Regions from separate parts of the Enterovibrio paralichthyis genome, predicted to be linked through region 1. Evidence: riboswitches for the same ligand, from Rfam matches in the RefSeq annotation. Region 1 holds a riboswitch; each other region holds the start of a gene.
The links. Region 1 has a riboswitch for cyclic di-GMP ahead of KU854_RS16265 (calcium-binding protein). Riboswitches for the same ligand answer to the same signal wherever they lie in the genome.

Region 1 (6,104 bases):
TATCCACGCTATTGTACAGGCCGGTGCTGACGGTTACCTGCTGAAAGACAGTGAGCCCGAAGAATTGGTCGAACAGCTAAAACTGGCCATGACAGGCCAGAAAGCTTACAGCGAGCAGGTTCGCGCCTATCTGGAGCAAAGCCGCGATCAGGCGTCACCCTTGAGTGTGCTTACCGAACGTGAACGTCAGATCCTGCAGCAAGTCGCCAAAGGGCTGCGCAACCGCCAGATTGCTGAATCTCTCTATATTTCAGAAGCAACGGTAAAGGTACACCTAAAAAACCTGCTGAAAAAACTCGGGGTCGAATCCCGTGTTGCCGCTACCGTGCTCTACCTTGAGCATGAGCCAAACGGCTAAATTGCCGCCGTAAAAAGCAGAGAAAGCAGAGAAAGCAGAAAGAGCAGAAAGAGCAGAAAAAGATATAGAAGAAAAAGGCGGCTTGCATCAGCAAGCCGCCTTTTTGTATCACCGCAAATAATTAGATGATGTCCGTCCCGTTCAGGGTAACAGACTCTGCATCTGTCCAGATGGTGATGGTCCAGTCAGCGTTGGTATCATGCTGGAAGACATAAGCATTCAATTCACCAACCTGTGCATTGCTCAGGCCGAGAATGCTGATCATTTCCGCAGACAGTGGCGCATTTACCGTGCCACCTGCATCAAAACTCCAAGGTGAACCTTCCAGATTGAAGCTGTCATCACCGGCGCCAAGGTGGGCGACAAAGCCATGCCAATCTGGCGCTGCACCGTTGAAGTCTTCGCCGAAAGGCTCGTCACCCTGACGGAACACTTCGTTCGGGTTGATGTAGACATCCTGATCGCCTTCATCGCCCAGCACTGCTTCGATATTCGACATGACATTACCGGTTACGCTGGAATCAGACTGGTAACGATCACCAGTGAAATCGACGGTCGCATCGCCTTCAACAATCGTCTGGTCAAAGCCGTTATCGGCGTTGTACATGAACTTGTTGCGAGTCTGGCCGTTGACGGTTTCTGTCAGGCCAACGAAGTCGTTCTCATCGAAGATAAAGACATCCTGACCCGCACTGCCGCGGTATTCATCGACGCCAGTGCCACCGTCAATACGCACGTCACTGCCGGTACCACCGTCCAGATAGTCATCGCCAGCACCGCCTAGGAGGGTATCTTTGCCGGTACCGCCATACAGTTTGTCGTTGCCGTCGCCACCTTCAATGATGTCATCACCTTTCTGGCCGTAAAGGATATCGTCCCCTTCATCGCCGTAGATGTGGTCATCATCATCGCCACCGTACACGGTGTCATTACCTTCGTTACCGTGGATAATGTCTTTGTCGCTGACAATGATCTCTTCGGTGGTGTTAGTGAAATCGTCGTAGTTCAGCGAAGACAGGTTCTGGTAAGAATTCGCCACCAGTGACAATTGGGTACCCGCTGTGATTTCGGGCCCTTCCAGTTGGATCAGCAGTTTGCCGTTTTCACCCACGTTGTTGTAGTGGTTCCCCGTACCGTCCATATCCAGGTCGAGGATGGCGAACTTGTAGTAGTTACCCTGCGCATCACAGTAGATCAGCGTGTAATCCACATTCACCGGATAGGTCTGGCCGTTGTAGGTGACGGTTTGCGACGAATCATCCGAGTATTCATTGCAGATATCATCGCCGTTGAGCAGGCCATCGTCATCCTGGAATGTCACTTCGGTGCTGTTGCCGTCAAATGCCAGTGATGGTGGGAAACAGGAGGTATGGAATTCGCCGCCTTGTGGTGTGGTGAAATCATCACCCAGCACAAACACAGTAGTGGTGGGCTCACCTTCCACTTTCTGGCGGGTAATCTGACCACCCCAGATCACATCATCACCCTCGCCGCCCAGCAGCGTATCATCGCCCCACTGGCCGTAAATGGTGTCGTTACCCTTACCGCCGTCGATGTAGTCTTCATCGTTGGTGAACTCGACCACATCTTCAGAAATGGTGCTGTAGTCGATCTGGCTGAGATTCTGGAACGAGTTGGAAACCAGTGAAAGCTGGGTATCTGGCGTAATTTCTGGGCCTTCAAGTTGGATCAACAGATTGCCGTTTTCAGTCAGGTTATTGTAGTAGTGGCCGTTGCCATCCAGATCAACATCAATGATGGCAAACTTGTAGTAATTGCCCTGAGAATCGCAATACGTGAGGGTGTAATCCACGTTGGCGGAATAGGTTTGACCATTGATGGTGACAGTCTGGTTGGCATCGTCTGAGTATTCATTACAGATATCATCGCCATTCAGTGCGCCATCATCGTCATTAAACGTCACTTCCACGCAGCTGCCATCAAACGCCAGTTTGGGCGGGAAACAGGAGGTATGGAACTCACCGCCGTATGGCGTGGTAAAGCTGTCGTTCAACAGGAAAGCTTTAACGGTCGGATTGGCACCATAGTTAGGTGAAGCCGTGTTACCGTAGATGATGTCATCACCGTCATCGCCGTACAGTTCATCGCGGCCATTGTCGCCTTCAATGTAGTCGTTACCGCCGTTACCATGCACTACATCATCACCGTTACCGGCGGTGATGTCATCATCACCGCCGATGGAAGGATCTGTGGTGCCCTGCTCGGTGAATGAAGAGTAATCCAAGCTACTGATGTTTTGGAATGAGTCAGCAACCAAGGAAAGCTGGGTAGAAGCGGCAATTTCCGGGCCACCAATCTGGATCAGGATCTTGCCGTTTTCGCCAAGGTTGTTGTAGTGGTTGCCGTTGTAGTCGGCATCAATATCCACCACAGCGAATGTGTAAACATTCCCGCTGGTGTCTGTGTACTGGAGCTGATAATCAACATTGGCATCATAGGTTTGGCCACCCAGCTCTACGGTTTGTGTCGCATCATCAGAGTATTCATTGCAGATATCATCGCCGTTGAACTGGCCATCATCATCATTGAACGTAACGTCTGTGGTAGAGCCAGCAAAGTTTAGGGTAGGAGGAAAACAGAAGGTGTGGAAATCGCCGCTGCTGGCCGTAAAGTCAACGCCCATGACGAACACCGCGCCCAGGTAATTGTTGCCCGACGAGCCATCGACGTCCCCATAAATCACGTCGTCGCCATCACGCCCTTCAATATAATCATCATCCAGCGTGCCGTTCAGCGTTTCGCCGCCTGACGTACCGTATAAGTTAGACATTCAATGATCCTCTTATTGCTAACCGAAGAAGAGGCAGACCGGCTATCTCCTACTGTGAAACTGGAGACCCTGGACTTTCCGTCCCAACCTTGCGGTTGGTTTGGCTTTCGCTCAAAAAAATTTAGTCACTGTCAAAGCTCGCCTCATTGCCCAGACCAAGTCAAAGAGCCGCTGAAACGAGTACTTTTGAGCAATCAGGTTGGCTGAACAGATCCGCCGCAGCAAGCGTTCAGAAAGCAAATAATGGGAATATAAGACGCTAGATGAGCATGAATCAGGGCGTGTATGAATTAAGAGTTAAGACATAACACTAAGGACGGGGAGAGAGAATCGTACTTTTGCGTGAATAAGGTGTTAAAAACTGCCACACAAGTGACAATTTACTGGGCATGGTCTAGACACGCCAAAACCGCTCGGATCTCCAAGCGGTTTAGCGTTATTGATTGTCTACAGTTTAGGCTGCAGTGACCGGTTTCTCTGTCAGGTTTGCGTCAGAGTTCTGTTTGCTGACGCCTTCCGCACCATGCATCCAGTCGACGAGTTTGCTTGAGCAAAGCACCAGCAACAGACCAGCAATACCCGCAGTGACAGCGATACCACCGAAGATAGCCAGAGGACCTGCATCACCCACATGGCTACCGACCAGACCGGCAACATAGTTAGCAACTGCGTTGGCACAGAACCAGGTACCCATCATGACTGACATAAGACGAAGCGGAGCCAGTTTGGTGATCAGCGAAAGACCGATCGGTGATAAACACAGTTCACCCAAAGTATGGAAGAAGTATGCGCCAACCAGCCACCACATGGATGCCTTCACGGACATATCGCCGCCCTGCTGCATCGCTGCACCGACCATGCACACGAAGCCCAGTGCCAGGAAGCCCATCGCCATCGCGAATTTGATTGGTGAGCTTGGCTCGCTCGAGCCCATACGGCGCCAAAGTACAGCCAGCAGTGGTGCAAAGATAATGATGAATGCAGGGTTCAGTGACTGGAACCATGCCGCAGGCACTTCAAAACTGCCGATCATGCGGTTGGTGTATTCCTGTGAGTAGATGTTCATCAGGCCGCCTGCCTGCTCGAACCCTGCCCAGAAGATGATCACAAACATGCTCATCACCACGATCACTTTCAGGCGATCGCGTTCTACTTTTGTCAGTGGCTGTTTCTTGTTGCTGCCAGATTCGTCCATTGCTGCTTTTGCAGCCGGCGCAACACCGATCTTACCCAGGTAGCGGTTGGCGAAAACCAACTGGATAACCAGTGACAACAGCATACCGATACCGGCACACAGGAAACCTGCTTTCCAGCCGTAATGGGTAGATGCCGTACCGGCAATGATACCTGCCAGCAGAGAACCCAGGTTGATACCCATATAGAAGATGGTGAACGCGCCGTCACGACGGTTATCCCCTTCCCCATACAGCTGACCAACCATGGTAGAAATATTTGGCTTAAAGAGGCCGTTACCCACGATCAGAAAGGCGAGACCAACGTAGAAGGCTTGCAGTTCATAAGGGTTAATGAAACTGTTTGGCAGCGCCAGCGTAAATTGGCCAATAGCCATCAATGCACCACCAATGATGATGGAACGACGCTGTCCAAGGAAATTATCTGCCAGCCAACCACCGAGTACAGGTGTAAGGTAAACCAGACCTGTGTAGATACCGTAGAGGTTCAGCGCATCCTGGGTCGTCCAGCCCAGACCGCCGTTGATGGTCTTATCAGTGAGGTAAAGCACCAGAATGGCGCGCATTGCGTAGAAGGAGAATCGTTCCCAAAGCTCTGTGCCACACAGCAGAAACAATCCACGAGGATGACCCAGCCATTCCGACTGTTTGTTTGCATTCATTTCGTTTGTACCGCCTATCTGAAGGTTCTATGCGGGACTTGCTGGTCCTCCATTCCCATTCAGACGCCGCTACAGGCGGTACAGACTGCACCAATTTGATCGATGTCGCAAATATTTATTTATCTATTTTTGCATTTACACAGATGCATTGATCTGTATCAGGTGCATGCAGAATGAAAAACGCAGTGATATATATTGATATCACTGCGTTAAAATAGATGGTTATTCCGGACCATTACACAATAACCGGAACATCAGGTGCGATATTTTTCCTACGGCACAACATCAGGCCAACACCAGAAACGATCGCCATCGCCAACAGGATCGCACCCAGTGAGAACTGGTTGTTTACGTTCATCTGCGCCGCCAACAGGGTAAACAGACCTGCCGACATATTTTGAACACCGCCCATTACCGCACCCGCTGTGCCCGCATGGCGTGGGAATGGTGAAATTGCGCCGGTAGTTGCGGCCGGGAACAGGATGCCTGCACCAGTAAAGTAGACAAAAGCACCGCCAATCAGGGTTTCGACTGTGACATTGACAAAGTAACCCGGCACGAACACCGTCAGTGCACCCGCCAGCAAAACCACTGAACCAATCATCAGAGATTTTGACGCTGAGAGTTTCTGCTCAATCACACTCGACAGCCATGAACCCAGCATAAAACCCGGCAGCGGCAAAACAAACAGCAGGCTCACCGTGGTTGCACTCAAGCCCAGCGTACTGCCCAAAAGCACACCCGCTGCGGCTTCAAACACCGAAATACCTGAGAAAATGGCAATCAGGCTGATCAAATAGCCCTGGAACTGGCGGTTGCTCATCACGTGGTGATAGCTTTTCAACACGGAATCACGACGGCGGTTTTCTGGTGGCAGAGTCTCCTGAAAGTAGAGAGTCATGATCAGGTACACCACGGCTGCCAGCACCAACAAGAATACGTAGCTCGCCTTCCAGCCAAAGTGGGTGCTCAACACACCGCCCAATACCGGCGCGACCAGCGGCGAGAAAATCAGGCCAATACTGACAAGGCTGTTCGCACGGTGCAGTCGGCTGCCGTCAAAGCAGTCACGGGTCAGGGTTCGAGCCATTGCCCCACCA
Region 2 (6,104 bases), on a different contig from region 1:
GGCATTGCCCTCAAGATCTTGCAGGGTGACAGAAGGAAATGGGCTGCCAGCGACTAGCTTGTTGGTGTAGTTCATCGTTATTCTCCAAACAGGGTGCGTAGATGCTCTGTAAAACGGGTCAGGTCGTTTGGGTATAGTCTACCTTCTGTGAAAGGATAAAAATGATGACCGTTTATGATGAGTATCTTCATGAAAACTACCTTTCCTTTGGTTGTAAATTACGCAGTCACTCTGTTATTTTAGGTTACAAGAGTCAACCAGTTTACTTTTAGTAACCTAGTGTCTGGGGCGATAGAAAACATGGAAACCGGAAAAGAAACAGAGGCTTACATGAGACCAAAAAAAACGGTCGGCACTTGCTTGGAGCCTTGCCCCATCGAACGGGGAATGCGCTTGATTGGTGGTAAGTGGAAAGCCTCCATTCTCTGGCACCTGAAAGATGGACCGATGCGGTTCAACGATCTTTGCCGTCAACTCGGGGGAGCCAGTAAAAAAATGGTAGACCAGCGACTGAAAGAGATGGAAAAAATTGGGCTGGTTAAGCGTGAAGTCTTAAGCACGCGACCGATTGCGGTGAGTTATGAAATCACACCGTTTGGACGTTCGGCGCTGTGCATTTTGCAAGATCTCAAAGCGTGGGCGGAAGCTAACAACGTATAAATAAAAGGATTCCCTATGGCAAAGGAAAGCAAAAAAGTGCTGGTGTTGTTTGCACACCCGTCGCAACGCCGTTCAGAGGTGAATATGCCACTGTTTAAAGCGGCGAAGTTAGTGGAAGGTGTCACTGCGGTGGATCTCTACGGGGAATACCCGGACTACCACATTGATATCGACCGTGAGCAGAAGCGGCTGTTGGAACATGATGTGGTGGTTTTCCAGTATCCGCTTTACTGGTATTCGACCCCATCCATCCTGAAAGAGTGGCAGGATCTGGTGTTGGAATATGGCTTCGCTTATGGCTCCAGCGGTACGGCATTACACGGAAAGTACTTTATGTGTGCCATTACGGCAGGTGGGAAGGAAGAAGCCTACAAAGCGGATGGCTACAACCATTTCAAAATTCGTGAATTGCTAACGCCACTGGAACAAATGGCCAACCTGACCGGCATGCAGTTTCTTGCGCCATTTGCCTTGTTTGGCTCCAGAACGGCGCTCGAAGAGGGCAAGGTGGGCAGGCACGCAGAAAGCTACCGCAAATTGCTCAAAGCGCTGGTCGAAGGTGAGGTCGATTTCGACAAAGCGATAAAAAGCGAAAAAATCACGTCGAACAATATCGGCGACGTACTGAAGGAATCGGTGCTATGACAGGGATTTTTCTACAGGCATTTATCTATCTTATTGCCGCAGTTATCGCGGTGCCCGTGGCCAAGCGGCTGGGACTTGGCTCCGTGCTGGGTTATCTCATTGCCGGTGTGGTCATTGGCCCCATGATTGGTCTGGTGGGCGCAGAAAATACAACGATTCAGCATTTTGCGGAATTTGGCGTCGTCATGATGCTGTTCTTGGTTGGCCTTGAGCTGGAACCGAAAATGCTTTGGGCGATGCGTAATAAGTTGCTCGGGCTTGGCGGCTTACAGCTTGGCCTGACAGCGGCAGCGGTTGCCGCAATTGGCTTCTATCTGCTGTCACAACCACTCAGTATTGCAGTCACGATCGGCCTGATCTTTGCGCTTTCCTCAACGGCCATTGTGCTTCAAACTTTCAGTGAGAAGCGTTTGACCAAAACCGAAGGGGGACGCAACGCCTTCTCTGTTCTGCTATTCCAGGACATCGCAGTTATCCCTATGCTGGCGTTTATTCCGCTGCTGGCCTTGCCTGATTTGGTTGAAAAGGCGCAGTCCTTGGCAGAAACCGCCGCTGAGCACCATAAAGAAATCAGTCTGGTGGCTGGGTTGCCGGGCTGGGCAGTGGCTTTGGTCACCATTGCTGCTATCGCCGGTGTCGTGGTGGGGGGACATTTCCTTAGCCGTCCGCTATTCAAGTTTGTCGCAAGCTCCGGGCTTCGTGAGATTTTCACCGCAACGGCTTTGATGTTGGTGATTGGCATTGCAGCCTTGATGAGCCTTGTCGGCCTGTCGCCTGCGCTCGGTACTTTCCTCGCCGGTGTGGTACTTGCGAACAGTGAATTTCGCCATGAGCTTGAGTCCAATATCGAACCGTTCAAAGGCTTGTTGCTGGGGCTATTCTTTATCACTGTCGGCGCGGGAATAAACTTCGGTATCCTGTTTGATGACCTGTTCCTGATCCTTGGGCTGACCGTCGGGCTGATGCTGCTCAAGGCCTTGGTACTCTTGCTGATTTCCTTCGTGTTTCGCATTAAAGGGGCTGCCCGTTGGCTGTTTGCACTGAGTCTTGCCCAGGCCGGTGAATTCGGTTTCGTACTGCTCAGTTTCTCTATTCAGAATCACGTGATCCCGACGGATCTGGCTGAGCTTTTGTCTTTGGTCGTTGCGCTTTCCATGTTCCTGACACCGGGGCTGTTTATTATCTATGACAAGGTGATCTTGCCGCGCCTGGTGAAAGCGTCGAATGAACGTGAAGAGGATGTGATTGAAGAAAAAGGGACAGTCATCATTGCCGGGGTGGGTCGTTTCGGGCAGGTGGTGAACCGCTTGCTGACCGCGAATGGCGTACAAACAGTCGTGCTGGATCATGAAGCCACGCAGGTCGATAACCTTCGCCAGATCAACATCAAAAGCTACTACGGCGATGCCACGCGCCCCGAGCTTCTGCACACTGCAGGCATTGAAGAAGCCGCGCTATTGGTGGTGGCAATGGATAACCAGGAAACCACAACCGAACTGGTGGAGTACGTTCGCCATGCCTATCCCAATGTCAAAATCCTTGCCCGTGCTTATGACCGTGGGCATGCCTACAAACTGCGCGATGCCGGTGCCGATTTTATCGTCAAAGAGACCTTCCACTCTGCGCTGGAAATGGGGGCGGAGGCGCTGCGGGCATTGGGTGAGCATCCGTTTCAGGTTGAGCAGCAAAAAGATACGTTCAACCGCATTGAAAGGGATAGCTCGGAAATGCTCTACCAAAGCTTTATGGGCGGTGAAGAGAGCAAAACCTACGACACTCACTACCGCGATTTGTTTATTGAATTGGAAGAGACAATTCGCTCTGCCATGCAAAGTGACCGAATGGACAAACACAGCATGACAGAACGTGAATGGACACCACCGCCGAAAAACTACCTCGATGATTTAGAGGAACAAGCGAGTGGCGGAACCGCGTCATGATCCTGCGCACTTTCGGGGAAGATGACGCGCCATTGCTCTGTAGCTGGATACCCGATGCCCGGGCCAATTTCCTTTGGGGCGGCCCGGCCTTTTCCTATCCGCTACAAGTTGAAGCGGTGTGCGAGCACATCGCCAAACCTGAAGTAACGCCTTTTCTGCTGATAGAAGATGGAGAACCCGTTGGCTATATCGACCTGTATCAGGTGACACCGGAGGAGATCCGGCTTTGCCGGGTATTGGTCGCGCATCCGCAAAGCCGTGGAAAGGGCTGGGGCAAACAATTGGTGAAACTGGCGCTGCAGGTAGCAAAAGAAAGGAAAGCGGTAAAACGGGTCAGCCTGGCTGTATTCGACCAAAATGAAGCAGCAAAGGCCTGCTACCAATCCCTTGGCTTTAAGGTGTTGCCCGATGAAACCAAGGTGCGTCACTTTGACGAGGAAAACTGGACCTTGCTACGGATGATGAAGGTGTTTTGATACAAAGCCGCGTTTCCAGAAAGCCAGATCTCTCGTATGGATTTCTGGATTTTTTCTTTTTTAAACAGCGCGTTATGTTTCTATCTTCATATTGACTGAAAGCCATCAACAGGCGAATTGTCAGGGAGATGAAAAATGTGATCTTGGTTCAATAAATGATTTGGAGAATCGGGCAAGAAACAGAATTTTATTGTGTTGGCAGTAAATCTGAATACGATGCCGCTCCAACCACAAAGTCGGCAAACTGCTTGAAAGGGCAGGACGCAAAACTTCCGGTCTACGTGCGCATCACTAATAAGCGCATACGATAGCGGGGTCGCCATTCCAGAAAGCAGGAATGTACTTTGAGCCAGTTTGTCCGAGCGTGGTGGATAACGTGCCCGCAGCCATTTTGCTGTGAAGGCCGAAGAATAAAAATCAGCACTTGGAAAGCTCAAAATGCTCAAACTAAAAACGACTCTACTTCCGCTAACGGCGGCACTGTTCAGTGCCAGCGTTATGTCCCACGGTTACATCAGCGCTAAACAGGGCGGTGTGGCTGCAGGCCGCGCAGCACTGTGTAACGCAGCTTCTCCAACCGGCGAACAGAACACCAACTGTGGTCAGGTTCAGTGGGAACCACAAAGCGTAGAAGGCCCAGAAGGCTTCCCTGAGTTTGGCCCTGAAGACGGCAAACTGGCGAGCGCAGGCCTGATCCAATTCTCCCCGCTGGATGAACAAACCTCATCCCGCTGGGTTAAACAACCTATCAAAGCTGGAATCAACGAGTTCGAGTGGACATTCACAGCTCCACACGTTACCCGTAACTGGGAATACTACATCACCAAAGCAGACTGGAACCCGAACCAGCCACTGGCGCGTGATTCACTGGATCTGACGCCATTCTGTGTGGTGGAAGGCAACATGCAAAAGCCTCCACGCAACATGCTGCACACCTGTGACGTGCCGGCGCGTGAAGGCTATCACGTGATCCTGGCTGTGTGGGATGTGGGTGATACTGCAGCGGCGTTCTACAACGCCATCGACGTTCAGTTTGACGGCGACCTGCCAGTACAACCTGATTGGGCTCAAGCGGGTCAAATCTACCCGGGCATGAACCTGGCGCAGGGTGATGCGGTTTACACCCGTGTATTCGACGCAGAAGGTGAGCGCCCAGAGTTGTCCACCCGTGTGGAAATCGGCTCTGAGCAGGAAGGCGTAGCAAACACCTGGGCTTACAATCTGGCGAGCAAAATCAACCAGACTCAGGACAAAATCAAAGCAGGCCAACGTGGCAGCAACGGTGAATTTTCACCGGTATTCGGCGCGAACCCGGTTTACCTGAAATCAGGCAGTGGCCTGACCCGTGTTGAAGTGGGTTATGACATTGCATCTCCAGAGCCGGATTACTCGGTGTCTGTCGACGGTCTGGCAAAAGAGTACCTGATTGAAAACGGCGAAGTAGCACTGGATTACACAGTGACAGCGCAGGGCGACCTGACCGTTGAAGTGACCGTTTACAACCACGCGCAGGATGCACTGGCTTACGAGAAACTGGCGCTGGCAGACGGCACAAGCGCTGCTGTTTCTATGGTGCTGGAATCGGCGAAAGCAGGTCACCACATGCTGGTTTTCCGTGCAAAAGACGCTGAAGGCAATCTGGTTGATCAGCAAACTTTCGACTTCTTCCTGACAGAGAAGGGCGAGCAGTGTGGCACTGACCCGGATGCAGTCAACCACCCAATGTGGGACGAGTCTGCAACTTACACCGGCGGCGAGAAAGTGAGCTTCAATGGTCTGGTGTACGAAGCGAAATACTGGGTGCAGGGTGCGAAACCAGAAAGCAGCGATGCTTGGAAATTGATCAGCCAAATGCCGGTCGCTTGGGTTTCAGGTAAAGCATACAACGGCGGTGAGCAGGTGATTTTTGATGGCCACCTGTACGAAGCAAACTGGTGGGTAAATGCAAGCCCAGCCTCTGCGCCGGAAGCGTGGACAAACAAAGGTGCATTCGACTGCCAATAAGCAGACAAATAAACCACATTAAAAATAAGAAGCGCTAATTAAAAAGCTCGAAGCTAGGGTCTGTTGACCTTTGGTGGTTAAGTTTTGTTCTAGCCATAAGCGTTTTAGGCGCGGCGAGGTGTGTGCCGCCTAGTATTCTAAGCAAATACACCTCAACAAAGCATAAAACGCTTAGGGCAGAACCCTTCGGGCAGCGTTTGTGGGGACTTTCTCCTGCGTTATCGGCTTCTCATGTAGGTCAACTACACATCAAAGCCTCTGCCTTGTATAAAGCCCCCACAAACTGCTGCAAAAATCATCACCAAAGGTCAACAGACCCTGGGGGGATAGTTTCGAGCTTTTTTCTTACATAGCGTTTTACGCAAACTGATTAAACGTT
Region 3 (6,104 bases), on a different contig from region 1:
AGTTGGTTTGCAGGTAGTCGTTCACTTTCACAGTGCCACGCTCTGCGAGTTCCACGCCGATATCTTCCAACCCAAACCCTTTGGTGTTGGCAACACGGCCAAGGGCGAGCATGACATAGTCAAACTCGACGACGACTTCCTCACCATTATGTTCAAGGTAGGCGCGCTGAATGTCGCCATCTTTCTCAAAGCGGGCTGCCTTGTGACCAAGCAAGATGTTTACACCATCTTCCTGCAAACCTTTCACCACCAGTTCAGCGGCATCGGCATCTTCGCGGATCAGTAGTTGATCCGCCATTTCCACCAAAGTGACATCCGTGCCAAGGCGGGCAAAATTTTGTGCCAGTTCGCTACCGATAGGGCCGCCGCCCAACACCAGAAGCTTCTTAGGTTGTTCCTGAAGTTCCCAAATGGTGTCAGAAGTCAGGTAGCTGACATCCTGAAGGCCTGGAATGCCGGGAACCAATGGACGCGCACCGGTGGCAATGACGATATTGCGGGTTGTCAGGCGCTCGCCGTTTACTTCCACTTCCCACGGGGAAAGGATCTTGGCTTCGCCCTGAATACACTCCACGCCAAGCTTGGTATAGCGCTCTACGGAGTCATGGGGCTCAATACCTGCGATCACTTTATGGACACGCCCCATCACCTGTTTGAAATCAACGCTTGGCTCACCGGCAGAAACACCAAATTCCTGAGAACGTTTGATTTCATGCATGGCATGACCTGCGCGAATCAAGGCTTTTGAAGGAACACAACCTGTATTGAGGCAGTCGCCGCCCATTTTGTGTTTTTCGATAAGCGTGACTTTCGCTTTTACCGCCGCGCCGATATAGGTTGTTACCAAACCACCGGCACCTGCACCAATCGCAATCAGGTTACGGTCAAACTTAACGGGCTTTTGCCATTTTGCGTAAACGCGACGTTTTTGGAGAAAATTCATAACAACCTTCGCAATGATGGGGAAGATCCCCAAAAGAACGAGAGACAGTAGCACGCCAGGCGAGACGATACCGCTTAAAGAGTCAATTTGTGCCAGTTGGGTACCGGCATTGATGTAAACCGCAGTGCCTGGCAACATACCGATTTGACTGACAATGTAGAAAACCGCAGTGCGGATAGGCGTCAAACCCATCAGCAGGTTTATCAGGAAAAACGGGAACACCGGAATAAGGCGCAGGGTAAGCAGGTAAAAAGGACCGTCTTTCTCAACCCCTTGGTTGATGGTGGTCAGCTTATTGCCAAATTTCCCCTGTACCCAATCTTTGAGCAAAAAGCGGCTTACCAAAAATGCCAGCGTTGCACCGATAGAGCTGGCAAATGAAACCAGCAACAATGCCCACCAAAACCCAAATAACGCTGCACCCAACAAGGTTGCAATCGCTGCGCCGGGCAGTGAAAGGGCTGTCATGGTTACATAAACGACAAAGTAGATGACACTCGCCGTCAGGAAATTTTGCGCAATGGAATCTTTCAGCGCTGCGTGTTGGGCTTTTGCGTTTTCAAGCGTAAACAGGGCGCCGAGATCAAAAGCAAACCAAGTAATGAATATGGCTGCGATGACGACAAGAATAGCTAACTTCTTTGTGTTCATTTCCTATCCCTATAAATAACAGTCGTTGTTCTGGGTGGCTGTTTCGAAATGCTGGTTTAACTATGGCAAAAAATCCCTAATGCCTGCAGGTAACTACTTAAATTTCTGGGTATTAGGCAGATAAATTATAAGTAATGTGACCTTGTAGGGTGTCCGTGACCGGCAAGCCGCTTTTACCACTCTGTAGCGTTTGTGAGGATACGTATACATAAATGACCGGGAGCATACGGATTTGATTGCAGGCGCTTTGATATTTTATCGAAGAACACAGAAAGATTGGCGATAGGGATTGTCATGCACACTGTGATAAACGCTTCAATAACAAGCAGTATGTATTTTACAGACAGTATTTTGTGTATTGGATAGCCAATAAGGCCAGTGGAATGAGTGCCAGCGTCGTCGTGCCCGAAATGTGATAGTTACGGTGCCAGTAGCTACGTTGGGCAAAACTGTTCAGCCTGAGCCCCCAAATGACAACCAACGCATTAACGGCAAAAAAGACGATCACTAGAATGGTCAGGAATGAGGGAGCAAAGGTACCGTGCGCGCTGGCATAGTAAAATGAAAGTGGCAAAAAGAAACAGCCAAAAACTGTCCATTTGAACCGACGAGGCCACTTCCGGAAATGGTCCCGGAATATGCGGTCAACTTGGTCTGGAAAAGGTTTGTTGTAATGCATCTTATTGTTGCCATTAATCTATCTCCTCTTTTGGCATAGCTCAGAAAGTGATGATCTGATAATCAGAAGCATAATTTCCGTTCTGTATATGTGATGATTGTCACATTAATGAGACTTATGAAGTTTTGCCATCGTTTCTTCGCGTTCACCTAATCAGTCTCTATTTTTATTAAGTATCGTGGTCAAATCCCCGCTGTTAAAGCTTTCGCCTATGGCAAACTTTTCCATTTCATCTTCAAAAGGGACGCAGATTGAGGGCAATAAATGTTTTCAAAACGGCATACGGTTAGTGATTGGTGTTAAGGGGGATAAATGTGGGGGTAATCAAAAAAACAGCCAATGGCGGGAAAAGCACATTGGCTGTTTTTGGGGAGTTGTTGGTGAGGCTTTTACTGTTGGAGTGTTTCTAACAGTTCATTGCGGCGCTGTGGAGTGATGACAGACCAGTGTTTCCCCTCAATTGCACCTTCGAGTGCCCACAAAAGCTCGATACTCAGGTTATCGCTGTGTGACTCTTGTAGCGCTTTATAAGCACGCACTGCGCCCGCACGCTGCAGTTCTTCGACAGAGTCGATTCCTGCTTTTTTTAGCATGCGTTCTGTTGCTAGGCGAAGGTTGGGAAGATCTTTGATACGTGTAGGCGCAGCCGTCTTCTTTTCCTGTTGATCTTCCCTGGAAATTGACAGCGCCTTCTTGGCGTGACTCATCATGAGTTCAGACTGTTCCCACCAATTCTCGGGCACAGCGTAGTATTTAGTGACAACTGGAAAACCACGTTTTTTGTAAACGTATGGGGTCATTGCCAGTTTCTTGAATTCTGACAGATTACCGCTGCCTGCCCGAAGGTGGAGCTGATCATTCACGACAAGCGCGAACATTGTCTCGTCGCAAAAAACACCAAATCCGCCAAACATAGAACGGGATTTGATTTTGCCCAGACATTCGAAGAACTTCAGTGTGTTTTTTAGAGTAGGTTTATCCATGTGACTTATTCTCAATCAATACGTTCCTGGATGAATGGTCAAGGAGTAACGTAGCAAAGCGAATTCAGAGAATTGTCAACGAACCGGGTGAACCGGGCTTTGAAATGCTAACGTCATCGGTAACCCCGCTACCATCACCGTTGAAGTTATCGTCGGTGTGAGGCCGGAAGCTTTGCGTCCCACGCTTTCGCCGTGGTTTGCCTTTTCTTAACATGATTTAGCTTAACCGAATCATGTCATTTTGTCGTTATTGCTGGTCTAGCAAAGTGTGATCTTGGTTCAGATAGAGCGTTATTGATACGTCTAAAAATAAAGGGTTCCTCTTGTTATAGAAGAATTTTTGTCCGTTTCACCCAATTCGTTAATCTGAATAAGGGTAGCACTAGAAAACTGGGCATTTTAGCGATTTTGAGCTTTGTCGCAACAATAAGATTCCAATTTTCATAAAACTTGCAAAAAACAAAAAAGCCCGAGTGTAATCTCGGGCTTTTTGATGTAATTTTGCACGAAGTGCGCCGATTAGTTGTTCAAGTTTTTCACTGAACGGCGCACCACCAGTTCTGGCTGCATTTCGAAAATTTGTTGCTTGTTTTCTTTGTTCGCCAAACGCTCCATCAGCAACTTGATGGCGGTTTTACCCAGTCGGTTTTTCGGCTGGTGGATGGTCGTCAAAGGCGGCGAGAAGAAGCCTGCCAGATCAATGTTGTCGTAGCCAATCACAGAAATGTCGTTCGGCACATCCAAACCGGCTTGTCTGAACGTACTGATTGCCGCCAACGCCATGATGTCGTTAAAGCAGAACACAGCCGTAGGGCGGTCTTTCTGCGCGATCAGCTTATTTGTCGCCTCAACTGCTGAGTCACATTCAAAGTCTGCTTCAACAATCCACTCAGGGTGATAGGTCAAACCGGCTTCTTCCAACGCACGGCGGAAACCTTGCAGGCGCTCCTGGCAGGTCAGTTTGTCCATTTGGCCGGAGATACAACCGATTTTGGTGTGGCCGTTTTCGATGAAATGTTTCGTCGCAATGTAGCCACCCAGCTCAGCGTTATCCTGAATACAGTCGGTATTCACGTGCTGGGTACCCCAGTCCATCACGACCATTGGCAGATCCGCTTTTTTCTCCAGCAGTGCCAGCAGTTCTTCATTCAGGTCTGAACACATAACCAACAGGCCATCAACGCGCTTCTCAGCCAGCATGCGCAGGTAATCGCGCTGTTTTGCCAGGTTGCCTTCGGTGTTACAAAGGATCAGGGTGTAGCCTTCGTTGTAGCAATATTCTTCAACGCCATGTACCACTTCCGCAAAGAATGGGTTTGTGGATTTGGTTACCAGCATGCCAATGGTGCGGGTAGAGTTACATTTCAGACTGCGCGCGACGGCGCTTGGTGCGTAATTCAGTTCATCAACTGCCGCCCATACTTTTGTAGTGGTGTTCTCGGCCACAAAACGTGTCTTATTGATCACGTGCGAAACGGTGGTGGTCGAGACACCTGCGAGACGAGCGACGTCTTTAATTGTTGCCATTCGGTAATCTTCTTATCGTTTTCATTGGCAGCGTATGAATTGTCAGGTGCTGCACATGTTTACGCCGCTTTCAATCAGCGGCGTACAATTCCGGCTATGTCACCGGCTTCAGGTTCATTTAGCTTGGGAGATGCGCTTCATTCCCCGATATCAATGCAAACCATGATGCTGTATGCACAGGGCCGGATAACGGCAATTGGGGGCAGGGCAATCTCGCGAGGCAGTTACTTGAGTCTGGTGTAATTCTCAGGAAATATCTCAATGCCAATCGCTTGCGTTCACAGTTTAATGGCTACCGCCACTTGTCGCAATTATTCTATTTCAGCAAGGTAAATAAGCTTGATGGTGGTCAAGCAATTTCGGGCTAGCTAAATGAATTCTTTAAAATAAAAAAGCCGGGTAATAACCCGGCTGATTGTTTGGGTAAATAATTTATTCGCCTTTGAGGAAGGCTAAGTCCAGTTTGATAAAGCTGACCAGCAGATTACCTGCCGCTTTATAGAAGCCAAATTGGTCAAACTGGTTAAGGGTGCTTTGGAATTGTTCAATCCAAGGCATCACCATGGTTTCCAGAAAACGCTGTTGCTCTTGCATCACCGCTTCTTGTTTTTCTTCGTCTTCTTCTTTATTTGCCAGAATGACGAGATTACCCATGAAATCCAAAACCACGGCCAGATGGTCGAAAGGTTCGTTGAAATCTTTACGCTGGGCAATGCCGTAACTTTCCATCCATTTACCCATTTCCTGCGCTGGCTTGTCATTCAAAAGACCAGATTCGCCAATATAGATAGAGGCGTAGGGCAGGGCACCGGTTTTCGGCGTGCTCAGGAACAGGCCGCAGAAATCGGCCGCCAGCTCCAGTTGGGCATCCTGACGTGTTTTCAGTTTTGCCAGTGCTTCACGAAGCCCGGCTACGGGTGTACTCAGTTCGCCTGTCATGGCCAGCACGGAGAAATAGTTATCCATGTCAGCGCCGTGGTAGTTGTTCAGGTCGTCCTGCGTTAACTCGGTGGCGAACAGTGATGACATCCACCAGTAGAATTCGGCACGTTGCTCGTTAATGGCAATAAATTCTTGCATTGTCATTCCGTTTTTCGATAAGCGTTAGAGTGTATACCCAAGCAGCCTGTAGAAAGAGGACACTTGGGTATAAGCCCTTCAAGTGTATATAAGTTAGAGTAAAAAAGGGCAGCTTAGCTGCCCTTTTTCTTCACACTGTCTCTTATGCGATATCCATCGCTGGGAACAGTGGGTTAACATCGCTAACTTCAGTCGGGCCGCTGAAGCCAGTGACTGCGGGTACTTTGCCGGTGAATTTCTC

Region 2: it holds a riboswitch for cyclic di-GMP, as region 1 does, so the genes downstream of both, gbpA (N-acetylglucosamine-binding protein GbpA) here and KU854_RS16265 (calcium-binding protein) in region 1, are expected to answer to the same signal.
Region 3: it holds a riboswitch for cyclic di-GMP, as region 1 does, so the genes downstream of both, KU854_RS17505 (TfoX/Sxy family DNA transformation protein) here and KU854_RS16265 (calcium-binding protein) in region 1, are expected to answer to the same signal.

The regions. Positions count from the first base shown of each region.
Region 1 covers NZ_JAHUTS010000014.1:99,215-105,318, forward strand. Annotated here, with positions in the region: gene KU854_RS16260 (response regulator) at 1-358, shown strand, start outside; gene KU854_RS16265 (calcium-binding protein) at 480-3,149, opposite strand; cyclic di-GMP riboswitch class I at 3,179-3,264, opposite strand; gene KU854_RS16270 (peptide MFS transporter) at 3,604-5,004, opposite strand; gene emrD (multidrug efflux MFS transporter EmrD) at 5,240-6,104, opposite strand, start outside.
Region 2 covers NZ_JAHUTS010000001.1:32,887-38,990, forward strand. Annotated here, with positions in the region: gene KU854_RS00140 (peroxiredoxin family protein) at 1-75, opposite strand, end outside; gene KU854_RS00145 (winged helix-turn-helix transcriptional regulator) at 331-660, shown strand; gene KU854_RS00150 (NAD(P)H-dependent oxidoreductase) at 676-1,305, shown strand; gene KU854_RS00155 (monovalent cation:proton antiporter-2 (CPA2) family protein) at 1,302-3,245, shown strand; gene KU854_RS00160 (GNAT family N-acetyltransferase) at 3,242-3,721, shown strand; cyclic di-GMP riboswitch class I at 3,950-4,045, shown strand; gene gbpA (N-acetylglucosamine-binding protein GbpA) at 4,160-5,725, shown strand.
Region 3 covers NZ_JAHUTS010000017.1:15,975-22,078, reverse strand. Annotated here, with positions in the region: gene lpdA (dihydrolipoyl dehydrogenase) at 1-1,594, opposite strand, end outside; gene KU854_RS17510 (hypothetical protein) at 1,932-2,168, opposite strand; gene KU854_RS17505 (TfoX/Sxy family DNA transformation protein) at 2,663-3,256, opposite strand; cyclic di-GMP riboswitch class I at 3,372-3,468, opposite strand; gene purR (HTH-type transcriptional repressor PurR) at 3,776-4,783, opposite strand; gene torD (molecular chaperone TorD) at 5,216-5,863, opposite strand; gene torA (trimethylamine-N-oxide reductase TorA) at 6,006-6,104, opposite strand, start outside.